Regions from separate parts of the Rhodococcus sp. IEGM 1354 genome, predicted to be linked through region 2. Evidence: riboswitches for the same ligand, from Rfam matches in the RefSeq annotation. Region 2 holds a riboswitch; each other region holds the start of a gene.
The links. A riboswitch is a leader RNA that binds a small molecule or an ion and turns the genes downstream of it on or off. The one in region 2 is predicted to bind S-adenosylmethionine.

Region 1 (2,318 bases), on a different contig from region 2:
CACCGGTACACCGACGACGTTCGCCACCGATAGACCCATCATCACCATCGCGACGGCCTTGGCTCGTTTGCCCGGCTCAGCGAGGTGCGCTGCCACTAGCGCCGCAACGCCGAAATACGCGCCGTGCGGCAGGCCGGCCACGAATCGGGAGGCCACCAACTCGTTGAAACTCGGTGCGAAGACCGTCCCGAGATTGCCGAGCGTGAACGCCACCATCAGCGCCAGCAACAACATGCGCCGAGGAACACGCGCCGCAAGAGCGGCGATGGTCGGCGCACCGACGACGACGCCGAGTGCGTAGGCGGAGATCATGTGACCGGCCGACGGCTCCGAGATGCCCATCGTCGTCGCGATGTCCGGGAGCAGGCCCATCGACGCGAATTCGGTGGTGCCGATACCGAAGCCGCCGATGGACAGAGCCAGCATGGCAAGCCTGCGGCGGGTCGAGTGTGGTCGATGGCCGACACTCAACCCACTCGACACCTTGCCGCGCACGGCGCTGACGTTTCTGGCGAGAGCGGAATCGGTGACAGTCACAGCAGAACAACCTTCGTAAGCAATCGGACTACAGAGCGGGGCCGGGGGCGCGATGACGACCTGGTGGATCGATTCAGCACAGCCCGACCGGACGGCACAACGTTCGTCGTCTCCATTGTCTTCCCCGAGGCGACTCGTTTTCGAGTCGTCGGGCGGTGATTGTCCTCACCAGAGCATCTGCTCGAGGGTCGCGAGCGCCCTCGTTCCCCCGAGACACCCGTACCCGCTAAGATTCCTGCCAGGTCATGAGTGCCAGCATCGAGCCCCGGCTTGCTGGCCGGCAACCCTCCAACCGCGGTGGGGTGCCCCGGGTGAACGACCAGGCCGATGCAACACATCCGTGTCGTATCGACAAGCGCGGGTCCGCTCCGAAGCGGACCCACTGATCTTCGGTCCCCACGGGCCGAGGCATGTCAGGAGGTTCTCATGTGTTGCTGTACCGATACGCCCCGTAACGCTCGAGTTCTCGAGCTTCATTCGACAGAAAACACGTCTGAGAAAACGGAGTATCACCAGCCATGACCGATTCGACCCCCGACGTCGTCGACGCCACCGGAGCACCCACCGAGGATCCGTTCACCGATCCCGCAGCCGACTGGAGCTTCGAGACCAAGCAGATCCATTCGGGTCAGACACCGGACGGCACCACCAGGGCTCGTGCGTTGCCCATCTACCAGACCACCTCGTACACGTTCGACAACACCGATCACGCGGCCGCATTGTTCGGTCTGGCCGAGCCCGGCAACATCTACACCCGGATCATCAACCCGACACAGGATGTCGTCGAGCAGCGCATCGCGGCCCTCGAAGGTGGCGTCGCGGCATTGCTGCTCGCGTCGGGCCAGGCCGCCGAGACGTTCGCGATTCTCAACCTCGCCGAGGCGGGCGACCACATCGTGTCGAGCCCGCGGCTCTACGGCGGCACCTACAACCTGTTCCATTACACGCTCCCCAAGCTGGGTATCACCGTCTCGTTCGTCGATGATCCGGACGATCTCGAGCAGTGGCGCGCGGCCATCACACCGTCGACCAAAGCGTTCTACGGTGAGACGATCTCCAATCCGAAGAACGACATTCTCGATATCCCCGGCATTTCGGCCGTTGCCCACGAGAACGGCATTCCGCTGATCGTCGACAACACCGTCGCGACGCCGTACCTGCTGCAGCCGCTGAAGCACGGTGCCGACATCGTGGTGCACTCGGCGACGAAGTACCTCGGCGGTCACGGCACGGCGATCGCAGGCGTCATCGTCGACGGCGGAACGTTCGACTGGACGCAGGGCCGTCACCCCAACTTCACCACCCCGGACCCGAGTTACCACGGTGTCGTCTTCGCCGATCTCGGCGCTCCGGCCTTCGCCTTGAAGGCACGGGTGCAGTTGTTGCGCGACATCGGGGCTGCGGTGTCACCCTTCAATGCGTTCCTCATCAGCCAAGGTCTCGAGACGTTGAGTCTTCGAATCGAGCGGCACGTGGCGAACGCGCAGAAGGTAGCCGAGTTCCTCGCCGGTCGCGACGACGTCGTCTCGATCAACTACGCCGGACTCGAATCCTCGCCCTGGTACGAGCGCGGGCAGCAGCTACTCCCGAAGGGGCAGGGCGCGATCATCGCCTTCGAACTGAAGGGAGGAGTGGACGCGGGCAAGAAGTTCGTCAACGCTCTCACTCTGCACAGTCATGTGGCTAACATCGGAGACGTGCGTTCTCTCGTCATCCATCCGGCATCCACCACGCATTCGCAGTTGACCCCGGAAGAGCAGTTGGCCTCCGGCGTCACTCCT
Region 2 (2,318 bases):
GACGTGCTGTCGCCTCGGACGTCGAGACCAACTCGAGCTGCAGGTCGACGCCCACCGCACGTAGCTGCTGCTGCGTCAACTCCAGGATCGCCTGGTTGCCAGCGAACACTGCGGAGTACATGACCTCGAAACTCAGCCTCTGTCCGTCCTTTTCACGGATTCCGTCCGATCCGGGAACCCACCCTGCCGCGTCGAGCAACGCCTTGGCATTGTCCGGGTCGTAGGTCACTCCGGCGAGTTCGGTGTAACCCGGTGTCGCACTGGCCAACGCGCTGGTGGCCGGCTCGAAATCGGGTCCCAGTACGGTGTCGACGAGTTCCTGCCGGTTGATGGCAGGCACCAGTGCGGCGCGCACGACGGGATCCTGCAACGCACCGCGCGTGACGTTGGGCTGAATGCCGAACGGGACTCCCGGGTTCGAGGTGGTCAGAATTCGGCCGCCGGTCGCTTCGATCTGCGGAGCGTCCTGCGGCAACGCATCGCTGACGGCGTCCAGTTGATCGGAGGACAAGCTTCCCGTGCGGACGCCCGACTCGGGCACGATGGTGAAATCGATGCGATCGAGATAGGCCTCGCCGGTGTGACCGAATACCGCTGAACCCCAGTTGTATCCGGTCCGCTTGGCCAACGAGACCGACCGATCCTGTTGGTAGTCGGCATAGGTGAAGGGCCCGGACCCGATGTTGGTTCCCAAGCACCGCGATTCCGCCGATCGGCCCGAGGTAGCGAGTGCCTGTATTCCGAGCTGTGGTGTCGAACTCGCCTGCAGGAACTGCGCATTCGGTGCTGCGAAGTCGATGCGCACCGTCGAGGGGTCGACCACCGTCGCGCTCTGATAGCCGGTCAGATAGCTCGCCGCCAACGGTGCCTTCGCTGCGCCGAGGCCGATGATCGCGTCGAAATTCGCCTTCACCGCCGCCGCGTCGAGCACCGTGCCGTCACTGAAGGTGACGCCGTCCTTCAGCGTGAATGTGAAGGATTTCGCGTCGGGACCGACCTCCCACCGCTCGGCCAGCCACGGTTCGATCTCACCGGTTTCGGGGTTCTGATCGGTGAGTGAATCGACGACCTGACGGGTGACGTAGATGGTCTGGTTGGTGCCGGACTGGGCGGGATCCGAGCAGGTCGGGGCCCCGGACAAGCCGTAACGCAGAGTCCCGCCCGGCTGAGCCGGACCGGCATCGGCGGCCGTGGTGGCGGCACCACCGGCGCACCCGGCGAGGAATGTGGCCGTAGTGGCGATCAGGCCGGCCACCAGGAATGCAGGACGAGTGGACACGTAGGTGTCTCCGATATCTGGTCGATCGCGCGCACAGTCCCGCGTCCGAGCTGGGTGTGCCCAGGCAGGAGTGCGCGCAGATGATGAGGTGAGGTGTGAAGTACGAGTTGCGGCGAAAGGTCAGCTGCGACAGGTCGAACCGTTGAGGCGGCACAGATCGACATGGAGACGGCGGCAACCGTTGACGAAGCCTGAGGCAACTCGGGTGTTCACGTGCATTCCTCCATCGGTCCCGGCGGTAGCACCCTCACCCGACGAGCGGGGGGTTGCTGCGACGTCATAGAGCCAGGTCTCTCGGTCGCTCTGGATGGTCCTACGGTTCCCGATACTACGAGAGCGTCGACTCGGTTGCCAACCGGGGTAGGAAAACCCGCCGACAACAGACGCGAGAAGCGCGGTCGGAACGATGCCTACCGTTCAGACGGCCAGCGCCAGTCCAGCGCTCCCACTCGCGCAAGATCTCGAATCATCATGCGAGGCAACCTTGTTCAACTCTGGCGCATTCACGCGGTGCACCCAGTAGTCGATCGCTTCGCCGGCATGAGCGAATCGGACGAGGACGTCCATGCAGAGCCAGGTCGCGACCGAGAAGTCCTGTTCCGCACCGTCGAGACCGATCAGTGTCAACTCTTCTCCCACAGCAAGCAACGCGCGATCGATATCGGAACCGCCGGGGCCGAGCCACGCCAGCGCTCGTCCGAGTAGCGCCCAGTCTCCGGCGGTCACAGGCTCATCGGCCGATTGTCTGCACAGTTCCGCAGCCGCAGCGAGAGCATCCGCCACCGGAGTCGTTACCGAACCGTGGAGCTCAGCGAGAATGCCGCGATCGGAGTCGACCAGATCGGCCATGTAGCGCCAGCGGGCAGCAAGCGCCGCGTCCTCTGGCCACAGGTCGGCGGTGCCGAACTGGAGTCGGGTGATCATGTCCTTGGCCGAACTGCACGAAAGCGCGGAGCCACACGAGTCGTTCATGTCGATCATCCCCACTGGGTCAACACACAACATTGGTCACCGGCTCGACAGTCGCATTCGGAGGTAC
Region 3 (2,318 bases), on a different contig from region 2:
TGAAGATCACCCACGCGTCGTCCTCGGGTGTGGGCGGCTCGGGCACCGGAGTACCGCCACCCAGTTCAGGCGCATTCTGTTTCGGCGCGGTGCCGGCTGCGATACCGCCCGCAGTGACGATGGCCGTCACCTGCGCCTCACCGAAGACCAATTCGGCGCGCTCTTCCGGATCGTCGGCGTCGACGGGTACGTACGCAGCCCCGACGTCGAGGATCGACAGAATCGCGACATAGAGCGAGAAGGACCCCGACGGCATCCTGATGCCGACGCGGTCGCCGCGTCGGACACCGGCGTCGGCGAGCCACTGGGCCCCCTCGGCGATGTCGTCCAGCAGTTCGGCGTAGCTGACCGACACCGTCCCGTCGTCGATCGCGGGTGCATCCGGAAAACGATCGGCTGTCTCCTGCAGTACGTCGATCAGTGTGCGGGCCGGCGGGGCAAGGGGCGAGCGGAGAAACGCGGCCGGAGCAGGTGCGATATCCGTGCTCGAACCCGGCAGATCGTTCTCTTGGTGCACAGGCAACCGGGTGTCCTTCTCGTTCGTTGGCAGATGACTCATGTGGTGCTGAGGAAAAGCAGCGCCGTTGGTTATCTCACGTTCTGTTTGCCAGCAGGTGAACGAGCGCGCCTTCCCACCGCGGAGATCCTACTGCTGTCTCGGCGTGAGCCCCGGCTTGACAAAACCGTGGCGGGTTTGCCAGTGTCTTGACCACGGTCACGAGTACCAGCATCGAGCCCCGGCTTGCTGGTCGGCAACCCTCCTTCGCGGTGGGGTGCTCCGGGTGACGACCAGGCTGACGCCGGAGAACCGGCGCGGCAAGCGCGGACTCGTTCACGAATCACTTCCGTTGCGGGTCCCTCGAACGTGAGGGCTTGATCTGTCATGACGTCTGTACTTTCCCGTCCCTGTGCTCCTTTTGCCCCTGTTTCCGGCACGGAGTTGCAGGTTCCGCTGGTCCACGGTGGCACGTGCACCTACGCCAACTTCGACTACGCGGCCAGCGCGCCCGCGCTGTCGGCGGTGACGAATCGGATCGCGGAGTTGCTGCCGTTCTACTCGAGCGTGCACCGCGGTGCCGGCTACGCGTCTCGGGTGTGCACCGCGGCATACGAGAAGGCGCGCGAGACCGTCGCTGAGTTCGTTGGGGCACAACAGGATTCCGTGGTCGTGTTCACACGCAACACCACCGATTCGCTCAACCTGCTGGCCGCGTGCGTGCCGGGGGAGACCGTGGTGCTCGATATCGAGCACCACGCGAACCTGCTGCCGTGGCGCAATCGCCGAGTGGTGGTGGCAGCATCGACGCTGGCCGAGACGCTCGCCCGGCTCGACGCGGAGTTGGCTGCGAAACCTGCTGCGCTACTGGCCATCACGGGGGCATCGAACGTCACCGGCGAAGTGCTCCCTATCGGGCAACTGGCCGATCTCGCGCATCGGCACGGTGCTCGGATCGTCGTCGACGGCGCACAGCTCGTTCCGCACCGTCGAGTGGACATTGCCGCACTCGGTGTGGACTATCTGGCGTTCTCGGGACACAAGCTCTACGCCCCGTTCGGCGCGGGTGTGCTTGTGGGAAGCCGTGATTGGCTCGACGCCGGCGAACCCCACCTGGCCGGCGGTGGTGCCGTGCGCAGTGTGACGATCGAGCACACCGACTGGGCTCCCGCACCGCAGCGACACGAGGCAGGAACGCCCAATGTGCTCGGTGTCGTCGCGCTGGCGGCGGCGTGCGAGGCCATCGCATCGTTCGACGAGGACGCCGCGACCGCACACGAGCGGGAATTGTCCACCCGATTGCGAGACGGGTTGGCCGCACTGAAGGGTGTCGAACTGCTGCAGGTGTGGGCAGACGCGCCCGACGTCGTCGGCATCGTCACGTTCACCGTCGCCGGCTACGACCCCGGTGAAGTGGCGGCGTACCTGTCGGCCGAACACGGCATCGGAGTGCGCGACGGAAAGTTCTGCGCCCACCCCCTGCTGCGCCGACTCGGTCATGCCGACGGTGCCGTGCGGGCCAGTATCGGTCTCGGCAGTTCCTCGGCCGACGTGGACCGACTCGTCGGCGCGTTGGCGGCGTTCGTCGAGTCCGGTCCGAACTGGAATTACGCCGAAGAGGCCGGGTGGTGGAACCCCGTTCCGGACCCTCGGCCGTTCCCCGCCCTGGCCGACGGGGCCGCCGGGGTTGGATCCCCGTGCAGCCCCACAGACAGTTAGCATGGCGTCATGACCGTGAGTGTCGTCTTTCGTGGCAATCGCCACTGGTGCAACAGGTATGTCGATCTGTGCCGCACTGCGTCCGGGTCGTGTTCGAGTTCGG

Region 1: linked by a shared signal. The riboswitch ahead of QM588_RS16745 (bifunctional o-acetylhomoserine/o-acetylserine sulfhydrylase) and the one ahead of QM588_RS19265 (ABC transporter substrate-binding protein) in region 2 are both predicted to bind S-adenosylmethionine.
Region 3: linked by a shared signal. The riboswitch ahead of QM588_RS21350 (aminotransferase class V-fold PLP-dependent enzyme) and the one ahead of QM588_RS19265 (ABC transporter substrate-binding protein) in region 2 are both predicted to bind S-adenosylmethionine.

The regions. Positions count from the first base shown of each region.
Region 1 is NZ_JASHKT010000007.1:74,665-76,982, forward strand. Features, by position in the region: gene QM588_RS16740 (MFS transporter) at 1-426, opposite strand, end outside; SAM riboswitch class IV at 779-901, shown strand; gene QM588_RS16745 (bifunctional o-acetylhomoserine/o-acetylserine sulfhydrylase) at 1,056-2,318, shown strand, end outside.
Region 2 is NZ_JASHKT010000009.1:71,718-74,035, reverse strand. Features, by position in the region: gene QM588_RS19265 (ABC transporter substrate-binding protein) at 1-1,255, opposite strand, end outside; SAM riboswitch class I at 1,500-1,593, opposite strand; gene QM588_RS19260 (hypothetical protein) at 1,697-2,251, opposite strand.
Region 3 is NZ_JASHKT010000011.1:90,081-92,398, forward strand. Features, by position in the region: gene QM588_RS21345 (Pls/PosA family non-ribosomal peptide synthetase) at 1-559, opposite strand, end outside; SAM riboswitch class IV at 714-829, shown strand; gene QM588_RS21350 (aminotransferase class V-fold PLP-dependent enzyme) at 884-2,215, shown strand.